DNA from 3 places in the Hymenobacter sp. M1-2 genome. Region 1 is predicted to be linked to each of the others. Evidence: riboswitches for the same ligand, from Rfam matches in the RefSeq annotation. Region 1 holds a riboswitch; each other region holds the start of a gene.
What was found. Region 1 has a riboswitch for S-adenosylmethionine ahead of ACYSMN_RS06005 (amino acid permease). Riboswitches for the same ligand answer to the same signal wherever they lie in the genome.
Positions count from the first base shown of each region.

Region 1 (10,365 bases):
TAGAACGCCAATTAGGCATTGTGGTGAGGCAATGAATCATTTACGCCGGGTGTGGCCCGAGGCCGAATTGCCCAATACCAAGCAGATGATAGATTTTCGGAATCGGCTAATCCACTCGTATGATAATATTGACGACGTTATCGTGTGGGCTATCTTGAAAAAACATCTACCAGTGTTGAAGGCCGACGTGCAGCGCCAGCTAGGGGCCGATGAGTGAAAGCAAAACTTGAACCGTGTCTACTGCCGAAGAGCAAGCCCGTACCGAACTGCACACCTGGCAGCGCAAGATGCAGCAGCCTCCTTCGCTGCTGAACCGCTTGGCGCGGCGCGTCCAAACCCGGCTGAATGCATTGCTGCCAGAAAAAGTACACGCGGCCATCACGGCGGCCATCAAGCAAATGGTGCGCGGCGTGCTGTTCGGCTCCGCGCATACTACGCGCAAGCCCGTGGAGGATATTGCTCTCGCGGAGCGGGAAGACGCCGTGCGCACGCGCGTCCGTGTGTACCGCAACACGGCCGCTGCGGAAGGAGCCGTGACGGGCGCGGGCGGCTTCCTGCTCGGACTCGCCGATTTTCCGCTGCTGCTTAGCATCAAGCTCAAGCTACTCTTCGACATTGCGGCCCTCTACGGCCACGACGTGCGCGACTACTCCGAGCGTCTCTACCTGCTGCATGTGTTCCAATTGGCCTTTAGCAGTCAGCACACCCGCAACGACATCTACCAGCGCCTCGCCGATTGGGACGCCTACCGCCACACCCTCCCCAGCGACGTGCACGAGTTCGACTGGCGCACCTTTCAGCAAGAATATCGCGACTACATCGACCTGGCCAAAATGGCCCAACTGGTGCCCGTCATCGGGGCTCCCGTTGGGGCCATTGCCAATTACCGCCTCCTCATTCAGCTTGGCCACACCGCCATGAACTGCTACCGCATGCGCTGGTTTGCGGCTGAGGCTACCGCTTCTCCTTCCACCTGAACAGAGGAAAGAAGGACAGGTCATAAAACCCGAAAAAGCCCCGTCAATCACTTGACGGGGCTTTTATCATTGCGGCTGAACTTAGCTTTTGGCTTTGCGGTGGCCTTTGTGTTTCTCGGCTTTCTCAGCGCGAAGCTGGGCGTATTTGGTGTACTGGTCGGCCGTCAGGATTTGCTGGAGCTTCGCGTCGTATTGCGCTTTGCTGGCCTTCATTTCCTGGTGGCCTTCGCGGCGCTTTTTCTTGTCGGTAGTGGCGGCGTACTGGGCGCGCTTGGCTTGCATCTCCTGGTAGCGGGCCAGGTGCAGTTCGCGCACTTGCGCCGTCTGGGCGGGCGTGAGGTTGAGCTTTTTAGTGAGGCTCTGGGCGGCGTGGTCGGCGCGCTGCTGGGGCGTTTTCTGCGTCTTAGCGGCGTGGTCCGTTTTTACTTTGCGCTCGGCTTTGGCGGGCGCCACTTGCGCCGATGCTACACCAGCCGAAAGAGAGAAAGCAGCGAGAAGAACGAGGATTTTTTTCATGGAAATGTTTGAATTGTTGAATTCGAGAAGTCGGAAAAGAAGCATGGCTAAGCAGTATTTTGTGCTTCTGAGTGTGATTAGGCAACTCAGGTGCCAATTTTTGTGCCCGGTGGCTTTTCTGTTGAAAATAAAAAAAGTCAATTATGAGATTAAACCTTCGTGTCCTCGATTCATCGGGGCCAGATGGGCGGGAATATGCAGCTCAGGAGCACTATTTGTAAATGCGCGAAGGCTGCGCTTACCTTTGACGCACCAATTCTTTACCGACGAAGGATTGTTTTTATACAGAGGCGCTGAGAGACAGGCTCTACGACGCGCCGGCAACCCTCGGATCATCCGAAACGGTGCCAACTCCTGACCATATAAAAACAACAAGCCGTGGATTCTTTGCCCCGCTTTTCAGCCCGTTTCGTACTCTCTGCCTCGCTGTGCGTGTCGGCTAGCTGTTGTTGCCCGGGCTGTTGTAGCTAGCCTTCCTGTAGGTCAACTTCAGACCGTGTGAGTGCGCTCCGAAGTTGGTGGCTAAGGCCTGTTAAGGCCCTTTCTTTCCCTCGTTTTCTTTTTTGGCTTCGGCCTGCCAGGCGTTTTACGCTCCGGTTCCGCGTGCGGCTATTGCGGCGGAACGGTGTGTGGTTCAACAATTCGTGAAGCCGAGGCTTCATGACACCTCTTTTTATGCTGAAAAAATCCTTGGAACTGCTGCGGCAGGAAGCCGCCGAAACGGGCGCCAACACCCTCAAACGAACCCTGAACGGCTTCAACCTCATCACTATTGGCATCGGCGTCATTATTGGGGCCGGCTTGTTTTCGCTCACGGGCATCGCGGCCGCCAACAACGCCGGCCCGGCCGTGACTCTCTCGTTTGTGGTGGCTGCCGTGGGCTGCGCGTTTTCGGCGCTGTGCTACGCGGAATTTGCTTCTATGGTGCCGGTTTCGGGCTCGGCCTATACTTATGCCTACGCTACCATGGGTGAGCTGTTCGCCTGGATTATCGGCTGGGATTTGGTGCTCGAATACTCGGTAGGCGCGGCGACGGTAGCCATTAGTTGGTCGCAATACCTGCTCAAGTTTCTCAGCAAATACGGCATCATTCTGCCGCCGCGGCTGGTGATGTCGCCGTTTGAGACGGCGCAGTTGGCCGATGGCAGCATCGTGCATGGCTTCGTCAATGTTCCGGCCATGCTCATCGTGCTGGCTATTACGCTCATCATCATTCGCGGCACACAGGGTTCGGCCTGGTTCAATGCGCTGGTCGTGACGCTGAAGGTGGCGGTGGTGCTGGTGTTTATTGCGCTGGGCTGGCAGTACATTGACCCGGCCAACTACCAACCCTACATTCCGCAGAATACGGGCGTGTTTGGGGAGTTTGGCTGGAGCGGCATTCTGCGCGGGGCGGGCGTGGTGTTCTTCGTCTTCATCGGCTTCGACATTGTGGCCACGATGGCGCAAGAAACGAAGAACCCGCAGCGCAACATGCCCATCGGCATTATCGGCTCCTTGCTGATTTGCACGGTGCTGTTCGTACTGTTCGGCCACGTCATGACTGGCTTGGCCAACTACACCGAGTTCAAAAACAGCGCCGCGCCGGTAGCCATTGCCATCGAAAAAACGCCCTACGCCTGGCTTTCTTCGGCCGTGATTCTGGCCATCATCATCGGTTATACTTCCGTGATTTTGGTGGATTTGCTCGGGCAGAGCCGCGTGTTTTTCTCGATGGCGAAGGATGGGTTGCTGCCGCCGGTGTTTGCGCGCATTCACGAGCAGTTTCGCACGCCGTTGCAATCGAATCTGCTGCTGGGCCTGTTCATTGCGCTTTTCGCCGGTTTCGTGCCGATTTCGGTGGTAGGGGAGATGACGAGCATCGGTACGCTGCTGGCTTTTGTGATGGTGTGCGTGGGCGTGCTCATCATGCGCAAAAAAGAGCCGAACGCGCCGCGCGGCTTTCGTACGCCGTTGGTGCCTTTAGTCCCCATTCTGGGCATTCTCACCTGCCTGCTCATGATGGTGTCCTTGCCCGGCGAAACGTGGCTGCGGCTGGCTGTGTGGCTGGCTATCGGCTTGGCCATCTACTACGGCTACGGCAAAAAGCACAGCAAGCTGCGGCAGGAGCAAGGACGCTAGAAACCGGCTGCTACGGGAGTTTCCGGCGAAGTCTGCCGTAGCGCCTTCATCGAAATTGTAGCTAGCTCAAGTTGCACAACAGCCGCGTAGCGGCAACAGGTTTGTAGCCTCTGGTTGGTCTGGGGTGTAGCACCGCGTAGCGGTGCCAGAGACGCCAGCCGATCTGGCACCGCTACGCGGTGCGGGCTCGTTTTAGGGTTGTTTTCTACAAACCTATTGCCGCTACGCGGCTGTTGCACAACCCGGATTCGTTAAGTCATTACGGCTTTGCGTGGCGCTAGCCCCGCTCGCTTGCCGCAAGTAGAGTGGAAAGCGCTTTATTAATTTATTAAAGAGAGTTGTTTGTGCTGTTTTCAGTTTTTCATAAAAGACAGCACAAGCTTGCCGACTGGGCGAACTAAAGTTAGGCGCGTTTCAGCAGCTTTTGCAGCACTTCCCGTACCTGCGGCTCCGCGTTGGTGAGTAGAAGTAGGCCGCCATACAAGGCCGTTAGCAGCGTGGAACGCAGCAGCATTGTGATGAACAGAGAGTGCACAAAGGGCACCAGCCAGGCGGCCAGGCCGGCAGCGGCAGCGAGCAGCAGAATAAGCGGCACACGCTTGTCGAAGGGCTGTAAGCCGAAGCTGCGCCACACAAACCAGGTGCGGGCCGTGTTGATGGTGACGAGAGCCGCGGCAGCGGCCACGGCGGCGCCCGTCAGGCCCATCCGCGGAATCAGTAGCAGGTTCATAAGCAACGTAGCGCCAGCCAGCGAGGCATTGAATAGCAAATCGTAGCGGTAGCGCGGCGACGTGACAACAATAAGCCCGTTGACACCCGTGATACCATCGAAGAGGCGGCCGGCCAGCAGAATGAGGACAGCCGTGGCGCCGCTGGCGTAAGTGGGTTTCATCTGGGCGTAGATAAAGTCCAGGTTTAAGGCGATGCCAAGCGCCAAGTAGCAGCCCAGAACTGTATTGAGGCGAGTGGTGCGCTGGTAGAAATCGGCCATGCGGGGCAAGTCGTGGTCTTTCCAGTACTCGGCCAGTAATGGAAAGGCAATCTTGTATAGCGCCCGAAAGGGCAGCACCAGTGCCGTGCTAATAAAAAACGCCACGCTGTAGATGCCCGCCCCGTCGAAATTCACCATCGAGCCCACCATCAGCGAATCGACGGTGGTGATGATAACGCCCGACACGTTGCCGAGCAGCGCAAACGCCCCGAAACTGAGCATCTCGCGCATGGGCCGAACACCCAGCACCGCGCGCGTGGGTCGCAAGTGCAGCTCCCCAATGAAGGCCGTGTACACAATGAGCAGCAGCCCCACACTACTACTCGCGCCGATGTACCAGAGCACGTAGCCGTGGAAGCTGAGGTAGCCACCGCCAAACAGCAGAGCCCCAACCGTAATGAGCAGCCGCAGAATGATTTCCTGAGCGAAAGAGGAAAACGCCGTGTGGTAGAGCGACTTCAGATAGGCATCCTGGAGATTGAGCAGTAGCGTGAACAGGGCCAGCACCAGCCCCCACACGTAGTATTGACTGAGCAAGTCCGCATCCTCTAAGTAGAAACTGAGCACCAGCGGTTTACCCACCAGATACAGCGCCGCCACCACCGAAAACCCAACCAGCGGCACGCCCAGCAGAAACGGCAGAAACCCGTGGTGCCCCGTCTCGCGCTGCCGGAAATACGGAAAAAACCGCACCCCCATATTGCCAAACCCGAAAGCCGACATCTGCGCGAACATCGTAGCCAAGGCCACTAGCACGCTGGTAAGGCCTATCTGGTGCGGTTCCAGCACCTTGGGCAGCACCAGCACCGTATTAACGAAGCCCAAGGCCAGCCCCGCGTAAGAAATAACCGTATTGCGCAGCCCTTGCCGCCGAACGATGCCCAATTGTACTTAGTGCTTAGTTGTCAGTGCTTGGTGCTTAGTTGTTAGTGCTTAGTGGTTAAGGTTTATGCTGATGCCAAGCAAGTCTACTACAAACCCCTAAACCAGGCACTAAGCACTAACAACTACGCACTAAAGAAACAATGTCCTGGCCGTTTACGAAGGCCGTATTGCGGCTGCGAAGGTACTGCATCAGTTCGGCGAACTGGCGCGGGCCGGTGGTTTCATTGGTTGGGTCGAAATGGTCGTTGTGCCAAAGCAGCGTACAGACGCCGCCGAACCGCTCAATTTCTTGGAACATGGGCCGCAGCGCTGGCAGTATTTCATCGGGTGCTAGCTGCAAGTAGTTGAGATGATGCAGTGTGGCATCCATCACGTTGAGCGGAATTTCGAGAAAAGTACACGCCTCGCCCCGCTCAAAATTGAAGGGATAAAAAGGCAAGCAGTAAGAATTGCGAAATCCAAAATGCTCCGCGAAGCCCAGCGTGGAATCGTAGGCGAAACTGACTTCATCAAGTATACTGGGTGTACGCTGGGGCTCCCAGTACAGATAGTGAAACCGGTTGCCAAGAATGGAGCCAGGAAGTTGCACCCGTTCCCGCTGCAAGCGTTGTACATCCGTACTGGTGCCAATGCTACCGTGCACGGCTAGCTCACAACCCTGTTCGGCTAGCACTCTAATCCGCCACTGCAGAGCTGTAGAGGATAGTTTGTAGTCGGCATTGGAGGTGCCGTTGGGCGCTTTATGGTGGTTAGGTAGAAAGAAGAACGTGCTTTTAGCTCTGTGCTCAGCCACCGTCTGCTGCACCAGTTCCAGGTTGTCCCAGGCGTCGGGCAGGGTATAATGCCGTTTGAGCAGCTTGCCGAATTTCAGCCATTCGCGGCCCTGCCAGGCGGCTTTGGCGGGAGCTTTCCACGCGCTGCGCAATTCGTCGATATCGTGGGTGATGAAGGTGGCGAAAGGCGCATCGCTGGCCCAGCGGCGCAGCGTTAGTGGCTGACCCGTGGCATGTTCTACAGCCGTCTTTAGGATGTCGAAGTAGTAATTTACCAGCGGCTTCGTCACGAAGCCATATTGCTGCTGCACACTGGCGGCGTAGGGAAACCGACCGTGTCGGTCACGCTCCTCCGAAAAATATTCCTGCCAGCCGCTGAGCAGGTAGAAAGCAGCAGAAACGAGGTCAGCGTGCAGATAGGCGCGGCGCTCGGGCAGTAGTTCCAGCAGCGGCAGTTCCAGATTAGGATCGAAGAAAACCGGCAGAGTCTGGCCTTGCCACTCGCGCAACGTTGGAGCAGCGGGGTAGGGCTGCTCCCGCGTAAAGAACCCCGCCGAAGCCTCAGCTATTTCAATTTGTGCCTGGCTGCCCGCGTAGGCTGTGCTCACGTTGGGCACCGCCTCGTAGGCCAGCCGGAAATGCCGGAGCACATACGCCAAGCGGACTTCAGCGGAAATAAGAGAATGTGGCATACGCTTCAGCTCGTACCGAAAAGTAGTTGGTTCGATAAGAAAAGCATTGTCTTGATTTGAAAGGAAGCAAACACATTCGGAAGACTGCGTAGCCAAACTAAAGCTTACCCCACGGATTCCAGCCACTCGTTTAGCAGGCGGGCGGCACGCTCTTGGCTGTGGCCTTCCTCTGGCGTGCCCAGCGTGGCATTGTAATAAGCCGCCCGGCGGTACAGATCCGCCGGTTTGTGCTGCCGATAGCGGCGTATCAATTCCGACAGTTCCGGCAGCGTCTGAGCCCGTTCCACCAAGCCGTGCGCCACGTAGCCGTAGTAATCGTCGGCTATGGTATGCGCGCCGAAGCGGTAGTATAGACTCACGACGTTTAGCAGGGTGGCTTCCAAGTGGGTGCTGGTGTCGGCGGCAATAAGGGCATCTTGCTGCTGCACAAACTCGAATACGTTTTGCTGTCGGGCATCGGAAAACAGTAGCTGCGGGTATTGCTCGCGCAGTGGGCGGAAGTCGCGGGAGTCGCTAGGATGGGGGCGGAAGGTGAAGGTGAGGTCTGGAAATTCGGGCAGCAGGTGCGCAATGGCAGCAGTAATGGCGTCCGTCATGTCCAGTGTGTTGCAGGCAATGCCCACGCACCGGACCTGCGGTTGCTGGTTTTTCTGATTGAGAAAAGCATCGGCTTTCGGCATGCCCACCAGTTCTACTCGGCCTCGCACCGGCCCGCACTGGCGATATTTGTCTAGTGCGTCCTGTCCTTCGAGCAAGTTTAAATCGAAGCCAAGCGGTGGGAAATTGACGCTCACGCTGGCGTGCTGGACGTAGGCCGTCGGAATGCCCTCGGCGCAGCAGGCCAGCAGCAGAGCCCGGGTGTCGTCGTTGTGGTCGTTGGCGAAGACGACGGCCCGCGGCTGGTAGTGCCGCAGCGCCCGCCGGTACACCTCGTAGTAGCCAATGGCGTTGTAAATCAAATCGAAAAACCGCCTGGCCCGCCGCCCTTCCGTGCGCATCAGCCCCCAAAATACCAGCGGAAACTGCCAGTAATACAGCAGCTTCCGCCGCAACGACAGGCGGTTCACCACGTCATTATAGCGCCCAATTTCCTTGCTCTGCCCCGCCACCAGCACCGCATCGGGCCGGGCAGTCCGCAGAAAGTGCAGCGAGTCGTAGTTGTTCTGGCTTACCACGTACAGCCACACCGCCCCGTGCAGCTTCTCCGGATTGCGAACGGGCCGAAACACGTTGCCAATGAGCCGCGCGCCCGTGTAGCCAAGCACTTTTACGAAGCGCCGGAGCGGACTGGTAGGAGAAATGGACTCTAATACGTGCTTTGGAAATCCCGCGAAATGGTCGGTGAAGCGGACATACAGGATTTCCCGTAGCCGGGCAGTCAGACGTCCGAACATAGTGGTAGATGAAAAACTAGCCGATATGGCGAATCAGCATGAAGGCTTCCGCATAGGGCTGCCCAATTACTATACCCCAGCGCTGCGCCAGAATTTGGAGAGCTTCCGGGGAGCGAGGGTGCGGATAAGGGCGCTTTTCGAATTCGTACGCTTCCATACCCTTGATTTTAGCGGCTACATCTTCCGGCGTTACGGCCAGAAAAAAATTAGGCAAGAAAGGATTGGGGTAGTTAGCCGCTTGCCATTCCGTAGAAGATGGCGTCTCACAGGCCAGAATGGTACGCATAGGCTCCCCCGGCAGCGGCCGGCAGCCGGTAACCACCGCCTCAAACGTGCGGCGGTGGTCGATGTTAGTATCGCCACCGTGGTGGGTGAAGATGAGGTCGGGTTGAAAGTTCTCTTTTTCCTGCTCCACCACCTTCACTAAATCAAGCAAATCCACGGAATCGAAACGGTTGTCGGCGAAATCGTAGATGCCGGTGGACGCATAGCCAATGGCAGCGGCGGCCCGCTCAATGTTGCTACGATGAATGGTCAACTCTTCGGCCCACTGCTCTGGCGACCGAACGGCCGCGCGGGCCGTGATGCCTTCGCCCAGAATAACGGCGCGGGCCGTGCAGCCGTGCCGGTGCACCAGCCGGTGAATAGTCGCTCCTAGGCCCAATAGCTCATCATCGGGGTGGGCCACTATCACTAGGATTCTCTTATTTTCGAAATCAAAGATCATCCGGCGAAACGGCTAGCAAGCGGCGGTATTCTTCGGGCAGCGTGGAGCGGAAAGGTTGCCCGGTGAAAAATTTGATGCCACGGCGGCGCAGGAAATCGCGGAAGTCTTCAACCTCCGTCGTCACCTCACCCGTCAGTTCCAAGCGGTCGAGGTGAAACTGTGCCCCATTACAGTGAATTACTCGGGCGGTGGCGTCGTAGCGTGTCGTAACCGCCAAACTTTTATAGCTGGCCAGCTCGGCATAAGCGGCCAAGATGGTCACAACCAATGCCTCGTCGCGGCTCGCATCCTGATTGGGATACAGGTTTTCGCGGATGATTTTGACCGGCACGCCCCCGGCGAGGCAGCCGTCGGGTAGATTTTTGTTGATTAGCGCGTGCATGCCAATGACCACGTTGCTGCCGATGGTACGGCCCGGCAGTACGGTGGACTTACCCGTGAGCCAGACCCGATCGCCGATGGTAACCGGGCCGAAATCAGCCGGGAAGCCATCGAGCACTGGTAGCCAGGCCCCGTGCGTCCAGATGGCTACGTACTCGCCGATGCCCACGTACTCGCCAATGGTGATGGCGTAGTTGACGTTGAGGCGGACAAACGAGGCTAGCATACAGTAAGAGCCCACGCGCAGGTGAGCGTCGGGGCTGAACTTACCGCCGTGGCCTACCAGCACATGCGAGTCCCAGTACACGTACTCACCCAGGGTTACCGTGCGAGCCGTGAAGTCATTATGGGTGCCGATGTAGGTCAGGGACCCTATTTCCAGTCTTTGACTGATGAGAAAGGTGTTGTGGGCACCTATCGTTACATCGTCGCCAATGACGCATTCTCCGGCTCGAATAGTGGTATTCGGCCCCATGCGGAAGTTTTTGCCGATTCTAATCCGGTCAGCTATAATGTAGCTTCCGTTATCAAACTTCTGGATTTCCATAGTTGTGAAAGTAGTCAGAACGTGCTTTAGAAAGCATCCCAGGTAAGTGCTGTGCCCCGCCGCAGGGCTTGACGAACCGGCCGGCCCAGCAACTCCGGTAAATAGTGCGGGGCTAGGCCGTGCCCAGGGCGGATGACTCGAATATTTTCCTGAGTTAATACTTCGCCGGCGGCAATATCCTGCACCACATAAATGGAGCGCCGGAATCCTACTGATTTCAGTTCGGCTTTGGTGGGACCATACGATATGGTTCCGAGTGCTTGCTGTGCTTGAGTGCATTCCTCCACGAGCCGCTTCATTTCGGCGGGTTCCATAGAAAAGGAAGAATCTGGCCCCCCATCGGCCCGGCGAATGGTAAGGT
Region 1 is NZ_JBTYZO010000004.1:193,222-203,586, forward strand. It holds gene ACYSMN_RS05990 (HepT-like ribonuclease domain-containing protein) at 32-217, shown strand; gene ACYSMN_RS05995 (EcsC family protein) at 234-977, shown strand; gene ACYSMN_RS06000 (DUF4890 domain-containing protein) at 1,059-1,493, opposite strand; SAM riboswitch class I at 1,771-1,862, shown strand; gene ACYSMN_RS06005 (amino acid permease) at 2,169-3,614, shown strand; gene ACYSMN_RS06010 (lipopolysaccharide biosynthesis protein) at 4,018-5,490, opposite strand; gene ACYSMN_RS06015 (DUF7033 domain-containing protein) at 5,606-6,955, opposite strand; gene ACYSMN_RS06020 (hypothetical protein) at 7,060-8,349, opposite strand; gene ACYSMN_RS06025 (PIG-L deacetylase family protein) at 8,366-9,076, opposite strand; gene ACYSMN_RS06030 (hypothetical protein) at 9,066-10,004, opposite strand; gene pseI (pseudaminic acid synthase) at 10,031-10,365, opposite strand, start outside.

Region 2 (10,365 bases), on a different contig from region 1:
CACGCTTCCATCGTGCGCAGTATGTTGGCCGTGAAGTATGCCCGCCAGAACAAGGGCCGCGCCTTCCACCCCGAATTTGGATTCGACAGCAAGGGCAGTTTGCCCCGCAACCGCACCGAGCGCACCAAGAGCCTGAAGAAGCTGGTAGCGGCCCTTACCGCCCACGGCTTCGACCCCGCCGCGGAGTTTGGCGTTGCCTACTGGCAGCCCCTGGCCACCGAGTACGCCGCCCTGGTAAAGAAGACCGATAAAGCCCGCGGTACCCGCTCCACGGGCGTAGCCGGCAAAAACACCCTCCGCGACGACGTGGAGCAGGTGCTTCGCTCGTTGCTGCGCCTCATCGAAGCCAACTACCCCGACGAAACCCGCGCCGACGCCGAACGGCGCAAGTTCGGTTTCCTGAAAGAGCGGCAGTAGTCCTGCCGCTGACCAGTCATAGAAAAGCCCGCCGGTTTGCACCACACGGCGGGCTTTTTTATGGGGTGATTTTCTTTATTTGCAGCTCATTACGTCGCTCAAGAAACAGGCCGGAAGGCGGCGCCTAGTCAACTGGCGGGGGTTAGGGGAAGCCAGCCAGGTACGCAGCTTCGGCGAGCCTCGGGCTGTCTTTGGCTCATCGTCTTTAGCTTCGGACTACACACCCTCTTCCCCTCATTGTGTATGAGATACCTCTGCCTGCTTGCCCTGCCGCTACTGGCGGCGCTTCCCGGCCGCGCGCAACAGCCCCAGCCCGTCTACATCCCCTACTCCGACCAACAGGTGAAAGTAGAGCAGCGTTTGTGGAATGACCCGGTTTGGAAAACGCCCTACCAACCCATGCTCAGCGACGACCAGAAACTAGCAGGTCTCGCCAAGTTTTGGTCGGAAGCTAAGTACGGCTTTGCCTTCTTTGATAAGGTGCCCAAGCTGTCCTGGGACAGTCTTTACTTGGCTACCATCCCGAAAGTACAAGCCGCGCCTACTACGCTGGCTTACTACCAAGTGCTGCAAGCAATGTGCGCCCAACTACACGACGGCCACACCAATGTATATCCGCCCAAAGAATTGCAAAGTGAAGTAAACGAACGGCCTCCTCTGCGCACCAGCCTCATGGAGGGGAAAGTGCTGATCACTGAAGTCACGAGCCTAACTCTACAGCAACAGGGTTTAGCGCCGGGGCTGGAAGTAGTGGCCGTTGATGGGATTCCGGTGCACGACTACGCCAAGGCGCGGGCCGCTTGGGCCAGTGCCTCTACACCGCAGGACCTTACCCAGCGGATCTACACCTATACGCTGCTGGCCGGCAGTGCCAGCCAACCCATCGCCCTGACCTTGCGCGACGCCAAGGGCCGCTCTTTCCAGAAAACCATTGCGCGGAGCGGCTACCCCGATCAGGCTCCCAAGCGCCCGATTATGGAAGTGAAGATGCTGCCCGGCAATGTGGGCTACGTGGCCTTAAATACCTTCGGCGACGAAAATCTGAAGAAGCTCTTCGCCGATGCATACCCGCAGCTAAGCCAAACCAGCGCCCTCATTTTCGATGTGCGCAACAATGGCGGCGGCAACAGCGACATCGGGTACGACGTGCTCAGCTACCTAACCGACCAGCCATTCCCAACCTCGCAATGGAGGACGCGCAACTACATTGCTCCGTTTCGGGCCTGGGGCAGAACCCCGCAGTGGGTGTCGGAGGCCGAAGCTCCTAATCAACCTAAAGGAGGCGGCACCCTTTACACCAAGCCCGTAGTGGTGCTTACTGGCGCCGGCACGTACTCGGCCGCCGAGGATTTTGCCGTGGCTTTCGACGGCATGAAACGCGGCCAAATCATGGGGGAGCCCACTGGCGGCAGTACCGGCCAGCCGGTATCTTTCGCGCTGCCCGGTGGCGGCTCGGCCCGCATCTGCACCAAGCGCGACACCTACCCCGACGGCAAGGAATTCGTGGGAGTTGGCGTGCAGCCGCAGATAGTAGTGCATCCGACCGTGCGCGACGTGCGCAACGGCCGCGACACGGTGCTGGAAGCGGCCCTCAAGCATTTGAAGGCGAAACGCTAACGTCTAATCGACGCCGCGCGCTGCTCCTCTCTTCCATCCTCAACTTCTAGCCAGCTCCTATTTATGTTTTCCCGACGCGACTTTCTTTCCGGCCTGACTTCAGCGGGTATGGTGGCGGCCCTGCCCACCACCGGTGCCGAATGGCCCGGTAGTGCCTTCGCCCCCGATGCTCTGGCCGCCAAAGACCCTATCCGAATCGACACACTGTGCTACAACTTTGACGGAATCACGCCCGAAACAATCGACCGAGCTTTGAAAGGTGGGCTGTCGGCAGCAGTATTCGATTTGGACCTATACCCACGGGAGTATACAGGAGCAGTGCGCGTGCTCACACAGTGGAACGAGCGGTTTCAAGCGCCCGACGCCAAGGTAGTGGCCGTACGCCAGGCCGCAGACTTCGCCCGCGCCAAACGGGAAGCCAAGCTAGGTATCGTGCTAGCCTGCCAGGATGCGAATATTCTGGGGGTGCCGTCGGGTGATTTCGCGGCCACGCTCCGCCTCTTTCACACCCTCGGGCTGCGCGTGCTCCAGCTCACCCACAACGAGCGCACTCCCTGGGCCGATTCGTTTATGGAAAAGCGCGACGGCGGGCTGAGCCGAGCCGGCGAGCGGCTGGTGGCGGCGATGAACACTCTGGGCATGGTGGTCGATTTGTCACATTGCAGCCGCCAGACTCTGCTCGACACCGTAGACCTCTCCAAACAACCCTGCGCCGTCACGCACGCCGGCTGCCACGCCCTGGCCCCCACGGCCCGCAACAAGACCGACGACGAGATACGGGCGCTCGGCAAAGCCGGTGGTTTTTTCGGCGTGTTCAACCTAACGACCTGGCTCACCGCAGGCCCCACGGCCTCACTCGACACCGTACTTGACCACATTGACCACGCCGTGCAACTCATCGGCCCCACCCAGGTAGGCTTCGGCAGCGACGGCGGCCTTGACCAGCTCGATGCCACTGCTGAACAAACCCGCATGGCGCGGGTACAGCAGCTAAACAACGGCAATCCCAGCGCCGAATGGCCCGTGCAACACGTACGCGTAGCCGCCCTTAACGCTCCCAACCGCCTAAGCGCACTAGCCGAAGGCCTAGCCCGCCGCAACTATTCCAACGACCATATCAACGGCATCATCGGTGGCAATTTCGTCCGCTTGTTCCAGCGTGTCTGTGGGTGATGAGGTGGGCTTTTGGCTTGCGGTTATAGTGTGGTAGTGAGTTTCTGGCAGTGAATGGATTGCGTACGCAGATACGGCGCTTCTGCCACAGCTCCTTTTCCTTGACACAAAAGACCCGTATTCCCGTAAATTCGCCACCCAACCCATCCTCTCCTGTCCTTGCCTACCCCCCGTTTTCTCCCGTTTCTGTGGCTGCTGCTGGTGTTGCTGAGCCCCTTCGATAGCGCCGCACAAAGCCGCCGCAAGCCCGCGTCCAAGAAGAAAACCACCCGCGCCGTAAGCCGCCGCGCAACCTCCCGGAGCCAACCCGCCTCCGTAGCCAAACGCCCAGCGGCCACACCGAAAAAGGGCACGGCGGCTAGCAAGACTACCGCCAAAGCCAAGCCGGCCCCGAAGCGCCGCAACCAGCCGGTGCCGTTTGTCGGGCAGTTGCGTAAGTCCCGCTGGGTCGATTCGGTGATGGCGACGCTCACGCCCGACCAGCGCGTGGCGCAGCTCTTTATGGTGGCCGCCTACTCCAACCGCAAGCGCATCGATGAGGACTCCGTGACGGCGCTGGTGCAGCAGTACGGCGTGGGCGGGCTCATCTTCTTTCAGGGCGGGCCAGTGCGGCAAAGCAAGCTCCTAAACCGCTACCAGAGCCAGGCCAAAGTGCCGCTGCTGGTGGCCATGGACGCCGAATGGGGCGTGGGCATGCGCCTGGATAGCGTGGTGCGGTTTCCTTACCAGATGAGCCTGGGGGGCGTCCGCGAAAACCAGCTCCTCTACGACATGGGCACCGAAGTAGCCGCGCAGTTCAAGCGCCTGGGCATGCACGTCAATTTCGCGCCGGTGGTTGATGTCAACAACAACGCCGCCAACCCCGTTATCGGCTTCCGCAGCTGGGGCGAAGACCGCCAGAACGTGACCGAAAAGAGCTACCTCTACATGAAAGGCATGCAGGATGCGGGCGTGCTGGCCGTGGCTAAGCACTTCCCCGGCCACGGCGACACCGACACCGACTCCCACCTGGCCCTGCCCCTGCTGCGCATCGACAAGCGGCGCATTGATACGCTAGAGCTGTTCCCGTTTCGGAGCCTGATGGCGCGCGGGCTGGGTGGCATGATGGTGGCCCACCTCAATATTCCGGCCCTCGACACCACCGGCCTGCCCAGCACGCTCTCCCGGCCCATCACGACGGGTTTACTGAAGCAGAAGCTGGGCTTTGAGGGCATCATCTTCACGGACGCCATGAACATGAAGGGCGTCATCTCGAAGTACCCGCCCGGCGAAGCCGACGTGCGCGCCCTCGAAGCCGGCAACGACATTCTGGAGTTCAGCAAAAACGTGCCGTTGGCCCTGAAAATGGTGCGCGCCGCCATCGACAGCGGCCGGATTTCGCAGGCTGACATTGATGCTCGCTGCCGCAAAGTATTGGCCCTGAAAGAATGGGCCGGCCTGAACAAATACCGCCCCATCGACCTCCAGAATATCACCGCCGACCTCAACACGCCCCACGCCCAATACCTGAGCCAGCGCCTCACCGAGCTAAGCGTGACGGTGCTGCGCAACGAGAAGAACCTGCTCCCCTTGCAACGCCTCGATACGCTGCGCCTCGCCACGCTCACCATCGGCACCCGCGACACCACCGACTTCCAGCGCATGGTGGCCGACTACGCGCCGGTGCGCCACTTCTGGCTGCCAGCCGCACCCTCGCTCAACGAGCTGACGCAAATGCGCGAGACGCTGAAAGCCTACAACACGGTGCTGATTGGCGTCAACAACCTCGGCCGCCTGCCCGCCACCAACTTCGGGGTGAGCCCGGAAACCAACGTGCTGCTGCGCGAAATGGGCAGCAAGGGCCAAAAACTCATCGTGACGGTGTTTGGCTCAGCGTACGCCGTGGCTAAAATCCGGGACCTGGACCGCGCCGATGCCGTGGTCATGGCCTACCAAGAAAGTAAAAACGCCCAGGACGTGGCGGCAGAGGTGATTTTCGGCGGCATCTCGGCCAGCGGCCACCTGCCCGTGACGGTGAGCGACAAATACAGCTACGGCAAGGGCTTAGCCACACAAGGCGGCATTCGGCTGCGCTACAGCCAGCCCGAAGCCGTGGGCATGAACAACAACCTCGAAGCCCGCGTCGACTCCATCATGAACGGCGCCATTGCGGCTCGTGCGTTTCCCGGTGGCGAGGTGCTCATTGCCCGGCGCGGCACGGTGGTGATGCGCAAAAGCTACGGCACGCACTCCTTTGCCGATGCCCCCGCGCAGGCCGGCAAACCCAGCCGCGCCGTCCGCAACACCGACCTCTACGACTTGGCTTCCGTGACGAAGGTAGCCGCCGCACTGCCGGCCCTTATGCGGCTCCAGGACCAAGGCAAATTCAATCCCGACATGACCATGGGCCAGCTATTCCCGGAACTGGCCGGCACCAACAAGCAAGACCTGAAGCTGCGCGACGTACTCACCCACCAAGCTCGCCTCAAAGCCTGGATTCCGTTCTGGAAAGACTACACCAAGCCGCGCGGCATCTTCAACGCTCTGTTCGGCAAAAGCCCCGACGCGAAGGACGTGTCCACCACCAAACCCTCGGAACTAAGCCGCCGCTACTTCCGCCCCGATTCATCGGCCCGCTTCCCGCTACACGCGGGCCCCAAGCTGTGGGCGCGCAAGGACTTCCCAGCGCGGATTGTGAAAGCCATTGCCGAGTCGCCGCTGAATGAGAAGCCGGGGTATGTGTACTCCGATTTGTCATTCATTCTATACCCGCGCTTCGTGAAATCCGCCAGCGGCAAGCCCCTCAACCAGTTCATCACCGACGAAATCTACCGGCCGCTGGGCGCCACCACACTCGGTTACAACCCCACGCGCCGCTTCCCGCTCAGCCGCATTGCCCCCACCGAGTACGATTCGCTGTTTCGCCACGGCCAGCTCCACGGCACCGTACACGACGAAGGCGCGGCTCTGCTCGGCGGCCTCTCCGGCCACGCCGGCCTTTTTGGCTCCGCCAACGACCTGGCCAAGCTGGTGCAGCTCTACGCCTGGAACGGTCGCTACGGCAACCAACAGATACTGAAGTCCGAAACTCTGGCCGAGTACACCAAGTGCCAGTTCTGCCCCGACAACCGCCGCGCCCTCGGCTTCGACCGGCCCGCCACCAACCCGGCCGTGAACTCCGCCAAAAGCGCCTCGCCACTCAGCTACGGCCACACCGGCTACACGGGCACCTATTTCTGGGTCGACCCCAAGGAGGAAATCATGTGCATCGTGCTTACCAACCGCGTGAACCCCACGCGCCGCAACAATAAAATCTCGGAGCTGAACGTGCGCACCAACGTGCTGCAAGTGACGCTGGAAAGTGTGCGACCGGTGCAGAAGCAAACTGTAGAAACAACGGTAGAGGAATAACTTTCCAAGAGGTTCTACAGCCCAAAAACGCAGCGGCTCGCGGAGGATATTCTTCTGCGGGCCGCTGCGTTTTCTCTGAGATTATGTGGCGGCACCCTGTCATGCCGAGTGCAGGAAGCATCTGGCTAATGTCGTAACCGATGCTAGCGCGACGGCTGCACTCAGCATGTCAGGACGCGCTGTCCCCGGTGGTCAAGTAGAACAAACGTCTACACAATCTGTGTACGGGCAAGCCTTACACTATTGACATTCTTCCAGCCCCGGAGGGGCGACATATCGGTAGTATTTAGCGAGAAGAGAAAGAACAAGCCCTGTAGGGGCGACACGCCATTAGGGCCTAAACCAGTGTCGCCCCTACAGGGCTTAGGAGATAGTGTGCTGTCGTGGGCTACCGATATGCCGCCCCTCCGGGGCTGGAAAATTCTGACTGAGCAAGTCGTAACAAGATTCAAAACAAGCAGTTGGTCTAAGCTCTCATCACGCAATTCTAAGCCCCGATTTCTTAACAATTTGGCTATGTGGCTTTATTGAAATTCATCTACTACATTTGAGCACCAATTCTTTACCTATAAAAGGATTGTTTTTATACAGAGGCGTGGAGAGACAGGCTCGACGAAACGCCGGCAACCCCCAGTGACAAGCTGGAACGGTGCCAACTCCTGACCATATAAAAACAAGTTGCCGTGGACACCTTCTTTCCCTCCCCTGCCCTACCGCCCCACCTCGTTGCTAGCCTGCGAATGTGTTGTTGCGTCGCGTGTCCGGCCGGGAGTGGTTGTTGAAGGACCCACACGTTTCCTCTTCCAGTTTGCGCTTACGGTAGGCTAGTCCAGCCCTGAAGCGCTCCAGCACTGGCTGCTTGCCTGACTGCGTATCGCGTTTTCCCGCTACCGCGCCTTTCCTCTTTTCTGTCTTTCGGGTTAAGCCTTGGCCTTATGTGCCTTGGTGCTTAGCGTGCTTGCCTGAAGCAAACGCGGCCGTACGGCTGCACAGCTGGGTGGCAGAAGTTGGAGAAGAGGTCCATGGTAGCTGCCGCGCGTGAACTGCGAAGAGGGCCTTTTCGCCTTCTCTTCCATTCACACTTTTACTTTTTCTTCATGAGCAATCAATTGCAAGTACTCACCCGTGAGCAGGCCCCGGAGGGCGCCAAAGCCACTTTCGATGGCCTGCGCGGCAAGCTGGGTTTCGTGCCCAACTTGTACGCCACCTTCGCCCATTCGGCGCAGGCTCTCAATGGGTCCATCGGTTTCGGTACGGCTTTGAGCCAAGGCGAGCTAAGCGGCCGCGAAATTGAAACGATATACCTGGCCGCCTCCGAAGCCAATGAGTGCGACTACTGCGTGGCCGCCCACACCACCGTCGGTAAGCTCCAGGGTCTGACCGAAGAAGAAACCATTGCCGTGCGCACCGCCAGCAGCACCGATACCCGCCTCAACGCGCTGGCGGCCCTGACGCTGAGCATCGTCGGCAACAACGGCCACCCATCGCAGGAAACGCTCGACGAGTTTTTCGCGGCCGGCTACAGCAAAGCGGCCCTTGTGGAGCTGATTGGGGTGGTGGCGCTCAACACCTTCAACAACTACGTGCAACACATTGCCCAAGTGCCTACCGACTGGCCCGCCGCGCAGCCCTTACCCGCTTAGCCTAAACTCACCCGTTTTCTGCCATTCCAAACCAGTTTTTCATGAGCCAGATTTTAGAGGAAGTTCTCGACGCCAATCAGCAGTACCAAGCCAGCTTCGGCGAAAAAGGCGGCTTGGCGCTGCCTCCGGCTCGCCGTTTCGCCATTCTCACCTGCATGGATGCCCGCCTCGACCCGGCCAAGTATGCTGGTCTGGCCGAAGGTGATGCCCACGTTATCCGCAACGCTGGCGGCCGGGCCAGCGACGACGCCATTCGCTCTCTGGTCATTTCCTACAAACTGCTGGGCACCAAGGAATTCTTCGTCATCCACCACACCGACTGCGGCATGGCGCTTTTCACCGACGACATCATCCGCGACCTGCTGGCTAACAGCCTGGAAACGGCCACCGTCGATGAAACTGGCTGGCATGATGTCGGCCAGGGTCCCGGTTCGACGGAAGCGCGCCACATTGCTTTCCTCACCTTCAAAAACCTAGAGCAAAGCGTGGTCGATGACGTACAGCGTATTCGGCAGCACCCGCTGGTACCGGCCACCATTCCGGTGTACGGCTACATCTACGACGTGAAAACTGGTCAACTCATTGAAGTGCCGGCTGCTACGCAAATTGGGCGGGCCAGTTAAAGCTTATTCCGCCTCATTCGAGAAGCCTCGGTCTAATGGTCGGGGCTTTTTTGTTTCTCTCAGTGTTTCGCAGGGTTAGGCGCAGAGATTCGCAGTGTCAGGCAATGGGAGCAGAGAATCTTACGTGGAATAACGGGTACAAATTCCTAGCTTAAAGGCCCACCAACGCTCTTCCCATGCTAGGATTAATGATGAACGAGCCTCTGCGCATCGCAGGGCTGCTGGAATACGTCGCCAAGTGGCATTCTGATACTGAAATTGTGTCGCGCCTGCCCGAGGGGGTGTTGCACCGCTACACGTACGCTGGCCTGAGCCAGCGCAGCAAGCAGCTGGCCAATGCGCTGGTTGGTCTGAGCGTGAGTATTGGCGACCGGGTGGGCACCTTGGCCTGGAACACGCACCGCCACTTGGAGCTATATTATGCGGTGTCGGGCAGCGGGGCCGTGTGCCATACCATCAACCCGCGCCTGTTTCCCGAGCAGCTCGTCTACATCATCAACCACGCCCAGGACCGCGTAATTTTCTTCGATCTTACGTTCCTGCCCCTGGTGGAAAAACTGGCGTCGCACTGCCCGCTGGTGAAAGACTGGGTGCTAATGACGGACCGCGCCCACATGCCCCAAACCCCGGAAGGAGAGACCAGTAATCTGCCCAACCTCCGCTGCTACGAAGACCTGCTGGCGGCCGAGTCGGCGGAATACGAGTGGCCCGTGTTCAACGAAAATACGGCGTCTTCGCTCTGCTACACCTCCGGCACCACCGACCAGCCCAAGGGCGTACTCTACTCCCACCGCTCCACGTTGCTCCACTCCTACGCCGCCTCCCTGCCCGACTGTTTCAACTGCTCGGCCCGCGACGTCGTCTTGCCGGTGGTGCCCATGTTTCACGTCAATGCCTGGGGCATTCCGTACGCGGCGCCGCTCAATGGCTGCAAGCTCGTGCTGCCCGGCCCCGGCCTGGACGCGGCTAGCTTGTACGAGCTATATGAGACGGAAGGGGTCACGTTTACGGCTGGCGTGCCCACCATCTGGTTTGGGCTGCTGACGTTTATGCGGGAGAAAAAACTGCAATTCACCACGCTCCGGCGCATGATTGTGGGTGGCGCCTCGTGCCCACCAGCTTTGTTAAAAGCATTCGATGAGGAGCTGGGCGTGCAGATCCGCCACGCTTGGGGCATGTCGGAGACTTCGCCGCTGGGCACCGTCTGCACGCTCAAAACCAAGCACCTTAAGCTCAGCGAAGACGAGCAGTTCGCCATTGAAACCAAGCAGGGTCGCGCCATCTTCGGCATCGACCTGGAAATAGTGGACGATACCGGCCACCCCCTACCCCACGACGGCCACGCCTTCGGCGACTTACTCGTGCGCGGCCCCTTCGTCGTGGCCGACTACTTCCGCGCCGAAACGCAAGGCCAACTCACCGCCAGCGGCTGGTTCCGCACCGGTGACGTCGCCACCATCGACCCCGACGGCTTCGTACAGATTACGGACCGCTCCAAAGAC
Region 2 is NZ_JBTYZO010000025.1:41,745-52,109, forward strand. It holds gene ACYSMN_RS20830 (hypothetical protein) at 1-417, shown strand, start outside; gene ACYSMN_RS20835 (S41 family peptidase) at 661-2,034, shown strand; gene ACYSMN_RS20840 (dipeptidase) at 2,098-3,207, shown strand; gene ACYSMN_RS20845 (serine hydrolase domain-containing protein) at 3,367-6,597, shown strand; SAM riboswitch class I at 7,178-7,271, shown strand; gene ACYSMN_RS20850 (carboxymuconolactone decarboxylase family protein) at 7,695-8,240, shown strand; gene ACYSMN_RS20855 (beta-class carbonic anhydrase) at 8,282-8,863, shown strand; gene ACYSMN_RS20860 (3-(methylthio)propionyl-CoA ligase) at 9,040-10,365, shown strand, end outside.
Region 2: linked by a shared signal. The riboswitch ahead of ACYSMN_RS20850 (carboxymuconolactone decarboxylase family protein) and the one ahead of ACYSMN_RS06005 (amino acid permease) in region 1 are both predicted to bind S-adenosylmethionine.

Region 3 (10,365 bases), on a different contig from region 1:
GCAGTGCGGCGGTTTGGTTGCCGTTGACGAGCACCCATTCGCCCTGCGTGTTCTTCACCGCAATGCCCACGCGGTCGGCGTCGGGGTCAGTAGCTAGCACGATATCGGCGTCGAGGGCCTTGGCCTGGTCGAGGGCTATCTGCATGGCTACTTTCTCTTCCGGGTTGGGCGAGAGTACAGTGGGGAAGTTGCCGTCGGGGGTGGCCTGCTCTTGCACGATGTGCACGTTGGTGAAGCCGAACTCCGCTAGCGCCTTAGGAACCAACGTAATGCCCGTGCCGTGGATGGGCGTGTACACGATTTTCAGGTCGTGCTGGCGCTGAATGGCGGCGGGATTGATGCTCAGCTCCTTCACTTTGGCGAGGTAGGCAGCATCCATTTCGGCCCCAATCAAATGAATACGCGACTCATCGGCCTGAAATTTCACTTCGTCTACGGAGTGGATGGCTTCCACTTCGCGGATGATGTTTTTGTCGTGCGGAGCTACCACCTGGGCACCGTCGTTCCAGTACACTTTGTAGCCGTTGTACTCCTTAGGGTTGTGCGAAGCCGTGATAACGCAGCCGCTCTGGCAGCCCAGGTGACGAATGGTGAAGGACAGTTCCGGTGTGGGCCGCAGGTCTTCAAACAGATAAACCGTGATGCCGTTGGCGGAGAAAATACCAGCCGCAATGCGGGCAAACTCCCGGCTGTTGTTGCGCGAGTCGTGGGCCAGCGCCACCTTGATTTCCTGGCCGGGAAACTGCTGGAGCAGGTAGTTGCTCAGGCCCTGCGTAGCCATGCCTAGCGTGTAGCGGTTCATGCGGTTGGAGCCCGCGCCCATAATGCCGCGCAGCCCACCAGTGCCAAATTCCAGGTCGCGGTAGAAGGCATCGGACAGGAAATCTTCCTGGTTCTGGGCCTGCATCTGGCGGATTTCGGCTTGCGTTTCCGCGTCGTAGTTGCCGGTAAGCCAGGTATTTATTTTCTGTTGAATTTCGGGAAGGAGAGCCATGCCGGGAGAAATTGGACGTGGTAGGAATGCGAAGAACGGGCGTAAAGAAAACAGGTTTTCGCGTGGTACGACGCATAAAACGTCAAACCCCACCGCCAAGCTGAGTTGGGGTGGGGTTTGGGGATGAAGTAGCGCGAAGCTCCGGCTTCGCGTATCGTTGAACGACAATCGTTTGGGCGGCGCGGACGATGCGCGAAGCCAGAGCTTCGCGCTACTGCACCTCCAAACCGCGAATCGGCCAACAGCAAAATCGGCCCCTCAAGCCAACACCTGAATCACGGCTTCCGAGAAACGCTCCATTTCTTCCAGCTGCGGGCTGGCTTGCAGCAGGAAGAAATCAACTCCTACGGCTTCAAACGCGGCAATCCGGTCCTGAATCTGGGCCGGCGTGCCGGTGAGGCCAGTGCGCAGCCCGCGGTTCGACACCGAGTAGTCGTGCAGCGACACTTGCTGCTCTAGCTGCGTGCCGGCCAGCCACTGCTGGTAGTTGTCGTAGCCGGCGGCCGAGGCTTTCACGTTGGTGATGCGGTCCAGCTCCTTTTGTACGTCCTGCTCGTTGTCGCGCACTATCGTGTAGCCGGCCACGCCGAATTTCATCGGTGGCAAGCCTTTCTGCTCGCGGCGGCGGCGCATATCGGCAATGCGGGCCCCAATTTGCTCCGGCGAGTCGCCGTGCATCACGTAGCCGTCGCACTGGGTGGAAATCAGGTCCTTGGCCGCTTCCGACTCGCCCCCGGCGTACAGGAACGGGGCCTTGGCAGGCTTGGGTTGCAGCACGTTGTCGCTCACCTGGTAGTACTTGCCTTCGTAGCTGAAATGATCCTGCTTCCAGACGTTGGTCACCACGTCGAGCCACTCGCGGGTGCGGGCGTATCGGTCGTCGTGCTGCTCGAAGTGCAAGCCGTACTTGGTGGCCTCGTCGCGCCACCACGACGATACCACGTTCAGCGATAAGCGGCCGGGCGCAATTAAGTCGATGTTGGCGGCTTGCTTGGCCAGCAGGGCCGGATTATGAAACGTGGGCCGCACGGCCACCATGATTTCGAGCTGCTCCGTGACGGCCGCCAGCGCGGCGGCGGTGCTCCAGGCTTCGAGCGCTGGGGCTTCCTGGCCTTTGATGTCGTTGAGGTAGAGCTCGGCGATGAGCGTGAGGTCGTAGCCGAGGGCCTCGCTGCGCTGCGCCAGTTTCTTGACGTAGCTCCAGTCGGTGGGCATGTTCTCATCCTCTACGTTGCGCAGCCAGCCCCCGAAAATGGGCATCCAATATCCGAACTTCATGTTGGCTAACTTCTTAGCTTGTGAATCAATGCTACTACTTGTTCAGAAACTGCTACTGGGCAACCCCAATAGTCAAAAATTCCCCCTTGAGTTGAGTTTTGTCCACATGTGACAAAAACGCCAGTCCCTATCTCTTGCTTGATAAGTGAAGCTAGCCAGCCCACGAAGCCACTGTTGTCAAAGCCCGGCTGAAAATGGAAACGGAAGAGAGTGAATATCTCGGCTGCTTCTGTCGTAGCGGGCACCAACGCGCTCCACACATTGTCGTCGCGCACAATAGCTAGCGTCTCGGGCGTTACTTGAACATCATCCAGTGGCATTTCCTTGAAAGCATACGGTGCTTGGTATAGCTTGAATGCAGCGGTTCGAATTACTTCCCGTAGCCTTAAATCCGTTTGCTCTAGGGTTTCTGTGCTGATGTACATAAGTATCTACGCTAGTATGGTAGTAAATTCCAATTGCTCTTCCAGATAGTCTACCAGGCGGGCGTAGGGGTCGAAGCCAACTACGTTCACGGCGTCGGCCACGAAGTTCGAGAGGGCGTTGATGTCATAGAACAGCACGTCGCCGTTGCGGTCATCTACTAAGTATTCAATGCCGCCCACGTCGATTTTGGCGGCGGCCACCAGGCGCTCCACGGCCTCAATTACCTCGGCGGGCGGCGTGGTAGCTTCCACCTGAATGCCTTTCTTGGGCGCTTCGGTGAGGCAGAAGTCGCCCTCGTTGGTGGGCTCGTCGGGAATCTGGCAGATTTCGGCGGGGCAGAGGTTGAAGCTGGTGCCGGTGGTGTACACCTTCATGGCGTAGAGGAACTTGCCGTTCAGCGTTTCGACGCGGGTGATGTGGCCGTCACGGGGCGTCACGAACTCCTGCACCAAGGCCGTCTGGTCGATGCCGAGGTCAATTTGACCCGCATCTATGGCCGCCTGCAAGCCTTCCGGCGTGTCGAAGCGCACGATGCCCGCGCCGCTGCCGCCGATGTTCACTTTCACCACCAGCGGGAAGCTTAGCTCTTTGGCCGCGTCGGGGATGCGCGAAACGTGGTTCACGACGCGCGACTTCGGAAACTTCAGCCCCAACCCGGCCAGCAAATCGAGCTGCCGCGCTTTGTTGGTTTCAATGCTGGTAGCCACGGTGCCGTTGATAACACGCACACCCACACGCTCTAGGTGGGTGAGGAAACCCGCCGTGTGGAAAATGCCCTGACCGTGCCCGCGCAGATAGGCCGAAGAACTCATGCGGTTGACAACCAGGCTATAGCGGCTTTCCTCTTCGGATGGGTCGAAGAGGTGATAAGCAGCGTCAATCTTTTCGTAGGGCAGCCCGCGCCGGTCCAGCTCCGCAAACAGAGGCTTGAACCACTCCGGGTGTTCGTAATAGATGCCGATGGGCTTGGGGGAAGCAGACATGAAAGTGCAGTGAGAGGTAAGAAAGAAACGGTAGAACAGCGTCGCTCACTATTTAGCGGCGGCACGGAGTTATCAAGGGAAGCTGTAGAGCAGCGCCACCACCACGCCGCACAGCACGCCGGCGTAAAGGCGATTGTCGCGCCAGAGGTGGCCGGTGGTACGGCCGCGCAACGCCCACCAGAACAGGCCTAGCGTGGCTAGTCCGCTCAGCAGGCCCGCCACCGCGCTAGGCAGCACGGCCGCCCGCACCAAGCCAAGAAAGCCAGCTTGCAGCGCCACGAACAGCAGCAGATAGCGCCAGGGCAGGGCCGGGGCCAGGGTGTCGGGGCTGACTTCGCGGGCACGGTCGGGGACGAGTACGCTCACGGTGCGGTGCACGAGCAGGGCAAACACGATGGTCAGGAAAACGCGGTGCATGAAGTTGAGCTTGGGACCAAACAGGGCCGCCACGGAAGGTATCGAACCGAGTTCAGCGTTGTAAAGTGCCTCGAAGCCAAACGCAAACAACGGCGCGGCCACCAGCGCCGCCAAGGCCCCCGCCGCCGACGCCCGCCGCCACCAGATGCCCAGCAGAAACGCCACCACAATACCCTGCGTGAAGTAGGAGCCCCGACTCGAAACGCTCAGGAAAAAGTTGCCGGTGGATGTGGGATTGTAAGTCAGAATGGCAAGGAGAGCCGTAATCACGACGATGATGCCAATGGTGATGCGGCCCACCCGAATCATCTGCTGGTCGTTGGCTTCGGGGTTCATATACTTCTTGTACACGTCGATGCTGACAAGCGTGGTGGCCCCGTTCATCATCGAATCAATGGACGAAAACGTAGCAATGCACAGGCCGGCCAGGATGAAGCCGATGAGGCCATAGCCCGACGGAACGACCGTGGCAATAAGCTGCAAGAAGGCGTCGTCGGGCAGAATGTTGTGCAGGCCGCCGAAGCGCAGCCGGAACAGGTGCGCCGCCGCCACGCCGCAGGCCACCGAGAAAAACGGAATCAGCAGCTTGAGAAACGACGCCGCGATGATGCCGAGCTTGGCCTCGTTGTCGGTGGTAGCGGCCAGGGTGCGCTGCACCAGGTATTGGTTGTTGCAGTAGTAGAACAAGTGCAACACCAGCAACCCCGAAAACACGCCCGACCACGGCAAATCAGGATGATTAGTAGGCAAGTAAAGGTGCAGCTTTTGCGCAGCGGGCGGTAGGGTGGCATCCAACGCCAGCAACCCTTTCAACCCGCCAATTTCGGGCTGCGCGAAGGTGAGGCCCGCCACGATGAGGCCCGCCGCCAGCATCATGACGGATTGCAGATTGTCGGTGGCCACGATGGAGTTGAGGCCGCCGAACATGGTGTAGCTGCACGTGACGAGGGCCATGAGCATGATGCCCTGCACGTAGGTGATTTCCAGGGGAGTGCCCAGCAGCAGAAACCGCAACGTGCGCCCTCCAATGTAAAACCCGGCCACCAGCTGCACCACGATGAGCGTAATCATGAGAATAGTATACAGCAGCCGGGCCGACGAGTTGTAGCGGTATTCCAGGTACTGCGACAACGTGAAAATGCGCAGCCGCCGGTACACGGGCAGAAACGCGTAACACAGCAGCAGCGCGCCCACCGGCGCCAGCACCTCATAATGGCTCTGCGCCAGGCCCACCGAAAAGCCAATGCCCAGCATCCCGATCAGGTGGAAGGAGTTGACGTTGGTGCCGAAAATGGACCCCGCCACCTGCCACCACCGCAACGACCGGCCCGCCAGAAAGTAATTTTCGGAAGTGTCCTTCTTGCTGAACAACAGCCCCGTCAACGGCATCAGGGCCAGAAAGAACAGCAGCACGACGACGTCGAAAGTAGTTAGGGATTTGAGCATGGTGGGAGCCTCACCCCCTAGCCCCCTCTCCTTCAGAGAGGGGGGACTAGTTCTAAGCTAGATTCTAGTTCCCCTCCTTTTTCAAGGAGGGGCTAGGGGTGGTTGATGAGCGGGTGGGTTAAGTGAATTAGAAGGCTAGTGTTAGTAGTCGTGCAACGATTTTTACCACCCCGGCCTGCGGCCACCACTCCTTGCAAAAAGGAGGGATGCTAGAAATTAGCTTTAAAGCTAGTTCCCCCTCTCCCCTAGGAGAGGGGGCTAGGGGGTGAGGCCCCGAGGCCCTACTTCAGCAGGTCTTCCAGCACCACGGACACGTAGTACAGGCCGCCGACTTGCGGTAGGCCGTAGCCCTGGCTGTAGTAGCGGTTGAAGAGGTTGGAGCCGCCTAGTTTCACGGTCGATTTCAGCTCGGGCAGGCGGTAGGAAACTTGCGCGTCGAAGGTGTGGAAGGCGGGAATCCAGGTATCGCCGGCGAAACCTTGCTCCCACCAGGTGCGGTCTTGCCAGCGCCAGGTGACGGTGAAGCCCACGTGGTCAGTGAGCTTGGCGTTGCTGAAGGATACGTTGGTGCGGTTTTCGGGCGAGTTGAAGAAGTTGCGGCCTTTGGCTGTCACTTCGGGGTCGGAGAGCTTCTTGCCGGTGTTCTTGTCCTTGCCTTCCTGGTAAGTGTAGTTGGTGCTGAGGCGGAAGCCGCGCGGGAAAGCATAATCCACGCCCAGGCCCACGCCGTTCACCAAAATTTCGTCGGCTTTATTGAGGTTGATTTGGTAGCGGATGGAGGTTTGAGGCTCAGCCAGGTCCGTTACGTTGCCATTGATGGGCTGAATGAAATTCTGGTTGGCAATGAAGTCGGAGTAGCGGCTGTGGAAGTAGAAGGCATCCACGAATAGCGACTGCGCCACTACCGACTTATAGCCCACTTCCCAGGTGGCTATTTTCTCGGTCTCGATGACCTTTGGCGTGTACTGCACCAAATCGGCTGGGTTTCTGCTGGTGCGATAGGCCAGCACGGAAGCTTCGGTGTAAGCTGGGTTGTCGAAGAGGTTGGCGCGGTTGGCAATCAGCTCGGTGCCGCCTAGCTCGCTCAGGCCAGTAGGAGTGATATTGTAGGCGAACAAGTTGCCGGGCGAAGGATTGCGGAAAGCCGTTTGGTAGGAGCCGCGCAGGTTGTGCGTCTTAAAGGTCAGCACCGCCGAGCCGCGAGGCGTGAAGCCGCCGTCAAGATACTCGTTCTTGTCGTAGCGGGCGGCGAAGGTGGGGCGTAGGCTCAAGTCCTCGGCCAGTGGGAAGGTGCGGGCCAGCTGGACGTAGCCGCCATATTCCTCCACCGTATATTCTTTCCCTTCGGCATCGAGCGGAAACAGTGTGCGGTTCGATTCGAGGTTGTAGCGCCGGAAGTGGCCGCCCACCAGCAAATCCACGAACTGGAACTGGTTTTTGAAGTTGTACATGCCTTCCGCGTGCCACAGGTCGGAGTTTTCAACCTGCCGGGCCCCGCCTTCCGTGTTGAGCGTGTTGGCGACGGTGTTCCTTACTTCGTTTAAGGCAGCCGTGCCGGGTTGCAGGCGGTTCCGGTCGGCGTAGGCGCGGGCCACGGCCGTGTTGGCAGCCGTTATGCCGGGCACCTGGCCGTCGTAGGCCGCCACGTAGTCCTTGGCCCAGGTGGTGTTGGAGCTGTAGGCGTTATTGAGGGCGCGAGCTACGGTGCCCGTGCCGTAGCCTTCGGCCGTTTGCTGCGTGGTGTAGCCGCGCAGGTAGAAGTTGTCGGCGCGCAGCTCCAGCTTGGCCTGAGTCCGCTCGTAATCGGGGTAGTACACGCGCTGTCCAGCGGTCTGAATCAGGTTGCCTTTGCCGTAGTTCACCAAGCCAATGGCTTCCAGCTTATCGGTGATGCGGTAGTGCAGGGCGCCTCCCAAACGCAGGTTCTCGGCGTCGGTGTCCAGCAAATCCTGCTCCCGGTAGCCGGTGCGCGTTACGCGCGTGCCGCGTAGCGCGGAAGTCGCCGAAATAGCGTTGTCGATGGTGATGGCGTTGGCAAATTCGTCGCCGTAAACGTTCAGGCCGTCGTAGAGCGGGTTGGTGTCGCGGGTGCCGGGCTCGAAGCCGGCCGCCCGGCCCCGGTCGCGCCGGTCCTGCGCGTCGTTGGCAACCCAGTCGGTGGCATCGAAGTAAGCGGCATTCACCTTGAAGGCAAACCGGTCGTTGAACGACTTGGCGTAGCGGATGGCGTAGTCGGTGAGCAGCGTGGGGTTGTCGACGGCCGAGGAGTTCACGTTGTTGAGGCCGTTGCGAATCTGCACGCTCAGGCCCTGGTACTCAAATGGGTCCTTGGTGGTCGTGAGCACGATGCCGTTGAGGGCGTCGGGGCCGTAGAGGGCCGAAGCCGCGCCGGGTACCACTTCTATATTGTCGATATCCAGCTCCGAAGCCCCGGCCACGTTGCCGAAACCGAAGCCCAGGCCCGGCGAGCGGGTATCCATGCCATCGAGCCACTGCACCACGCGGGTGTTGTTGTTGGCCCCAAACCCGCGCAGGTTCACCGACTTAAAGTTGATGCTCTGCGTGCCCAGGTCCACGCCTTTCACATTGTTGAGGGCGTCCCAGAAGTTAGCCGCACCCGTCTCCCGAATGCTGCGCGCATCGAGCTTCTCCACCGTCACCGGCGACTTCAAAATGCTCTCCGGCACCCGGCTCGCCGACACCACCACTTCCTGCGTCAGCACGCCGCCTTCGGCCAGTGCCACGCTCACCGGCGTGCCAGCCGCAGCCTCGCGCTCCACCGACTGGTAGCCGATGAGGCTGAACACCAGCCGCACGCTTTCGGATGCTGCGTTGATGCTGAAATTGCCCTCCCGGTCGGTAGCCGTGCCGGTGCGTGTGCCTTTCACTACCACGTTTACGCCCGTGAGGCCGGCCCCCGTGCCCGCGTCCGTCACGCGGCCGGTTATGGTAGCCGTTTGGGCTTGCGCCAGCAGTTGAGTCGGCCAGGCAAAAAGTAGCGTCAGCAACGCGAAGAGATATAGTTTGTTCATGTGCAAGAAGGTTGAGCCACCGACAGCGTGCTGGCGGCTAGAAATACAGAAAGAGGGAGGGAAGGAAAGATAGCTAACTCGTCGGTGAAACGGTTAGGGCGCAGCCAGAACGCGGGATAAAGCCGCACTCAGTTTCGAGAGGGTACACCAGAGCCGAGAAGATTCAGGCCGGTTGGGCGGAGCATATATGCTACCGCCAATAGCAGAGCCCAAGCCTTAAGACCGCGCATGTATTAGCTCCCGAACGAGGAGGTGCGGAACCCACGGCAGCCGGAAATGGAGGAGTGGATCAGCAACAACAACCCACTACCTCCGTGCTACAGACGGCGGCTTGGGCATAGCTCATTTGCGGCGTAGCCACAAAGCAAAAAAGGTGAGCAGAATTGTTGGCGGAGGTGTCCACAGCAACGTGTTTTTATATGGTCAGGAGTTGGCACCGTTTCGGATGATCCGAGGGTTGCCGGCGTTTCATAGAGCCTGTCTCTCCACGCCTCTGTATAAAAACAATCCTTTGTGGGGAAAGAATTGATGGGCTAAAGGTAAAGCCGCATTCCTCAAACGCCCAAATTTTATTCAAAAATTGCCATTGAGCCCGTCCTAGTAAAGCAGGATCAAAGCATGTCGCGTACCGGGCAGGCGGCTTTCCACCGCCCTGACTAATGCTACCCGCTCACCCATATTGCGAAGCAGCTTCCTAGCGGCTCTAGGTTTGTATAACACGACCTCCCATAAGGTAAAAATTGGCAGTGCGCCATACGCCGCGTCGCGCTTGGCACAGGGCCATCCACTCCAGCAGAAGCTTATCCCAGGAGTACCTTGCGAAAAAAATATTCAAGGGCCCTCCAATTTTGGAGGGCCCTTGAATATTTTTTTCGCAAGGTACTCCTCATTTGAAGTCGTGCTTTGATAATCGCGAACTCGCTCACCAAAGACCGAATAGCGAGCCCGCCTCCTAAGCAGCGGCCGATGGCGGCACTTCTACAGAAAAGTTGTGGCGGCTTGCCAGGCTACAGTGTCTCGGCGGATGTCGCCGGGGGCGGAGCCGTTGCCGAGCAGCATACCGCCCCAGTGCATGCGCATGTAGTCGGCGGTAAGGCGGAGCATGTCGTGCAGGGGCTGGGCTTCGGGGGCATCGCCGCTGCTGCTCACGATGGCGTGTAGCGTTTTGCCGGCTAGCTGGGGCCGGAGGTTGAGGTCCGGGACGCGCATCCAGCCGCTCCAATGGTCGAAATAGAGCTTGGCGGGGGCGGGCAGCGCGTACCAGTACAGGGGTGCTACTACCACAATGTCGGTGGCCCAGAGCGTGGCTTCGAGCAGCGTGGCGGCGGCCCCTTCCGGGGCGGGATAGGTGCCGGGCGCCGGCGCGTGGCGCAGGTCCTCGAAGGGCGGCAGCGGATGGTCATCTAGCCGTAGCCAACGCTGTGCGGCGGTAGCCGGTAAAGAGCCCGCCGCGTGGCGGGCCAGGATTTCACTGTTGCCGGCTTCGCGGGGGCTGGCGAGTAGGAAAAGAAAGCGGAATTCGGAAGACATGAGGCTGGTTTAAGGCGCAGTAGAAACAACTTAGGTGCTTAGATGAGCACGTTGTCGAACTGCATTTCCTGCTTCAGCGAGTTGATGAAGCAGTCGAAGAACAGGGGCTGTTTCTTGTTTTTAAGTCGCGCCACGTACTCGCGCTTGTGCAGGCCCGTGGAGTTAATGCGCACGGCGCGCAGCTCGCCCGAGGCCAGGTAGGGCCGGACCGCCCAGGCCGCAATCACCTTCACGCCCATGCCGGCTTTGGTGAGCTCCA
Region 3 is NZ_JBTYZO010000001.1:173,305-183,669, forward strand. It holds gene ACYSMN_RS00810 (phospho-sugar mutase) at 1-994, opposite strand, end outside; gene ACYSMN_RS00815 (LLM class flavin-dependent oxidoreductase) at 1,253-2,272, opposite strand; gene ACYSMN_RS00820 (DUF6196 family protein) at 2,278-2,697, opposite strand; gene ACYSMN_RS00825 (ATP-grasp domain-containing protein) at 2,704-3,681, opposite strand; gene ACYSMN_RS00830 (SLC5 family protein) at 3,754-5,544, opposite strand; gene ACYSMN_RS00835 (TonB-dependent receptor) at 5,826-8,576, opposite strand; SAM riboswitch class I at 8,989-9,080, opposite strand; gene ACYSMN_RS00840 (flavodoxin family protein) at 9,555-10,106, opposite strand; gene ACYSMN_RS00845 (LysR family transcriptional regulator) at 10,145-10,365, opposite strand, start outside.
Region 3: linked by a shared signal. The riboswitch ahead of ACYSMN_RS00835 (TonB-dependent receptor) and the one ahead of ACYSMN_RS06005 (amino acid permease) in region 1 are both predicted to bind S-adenosylmethionine.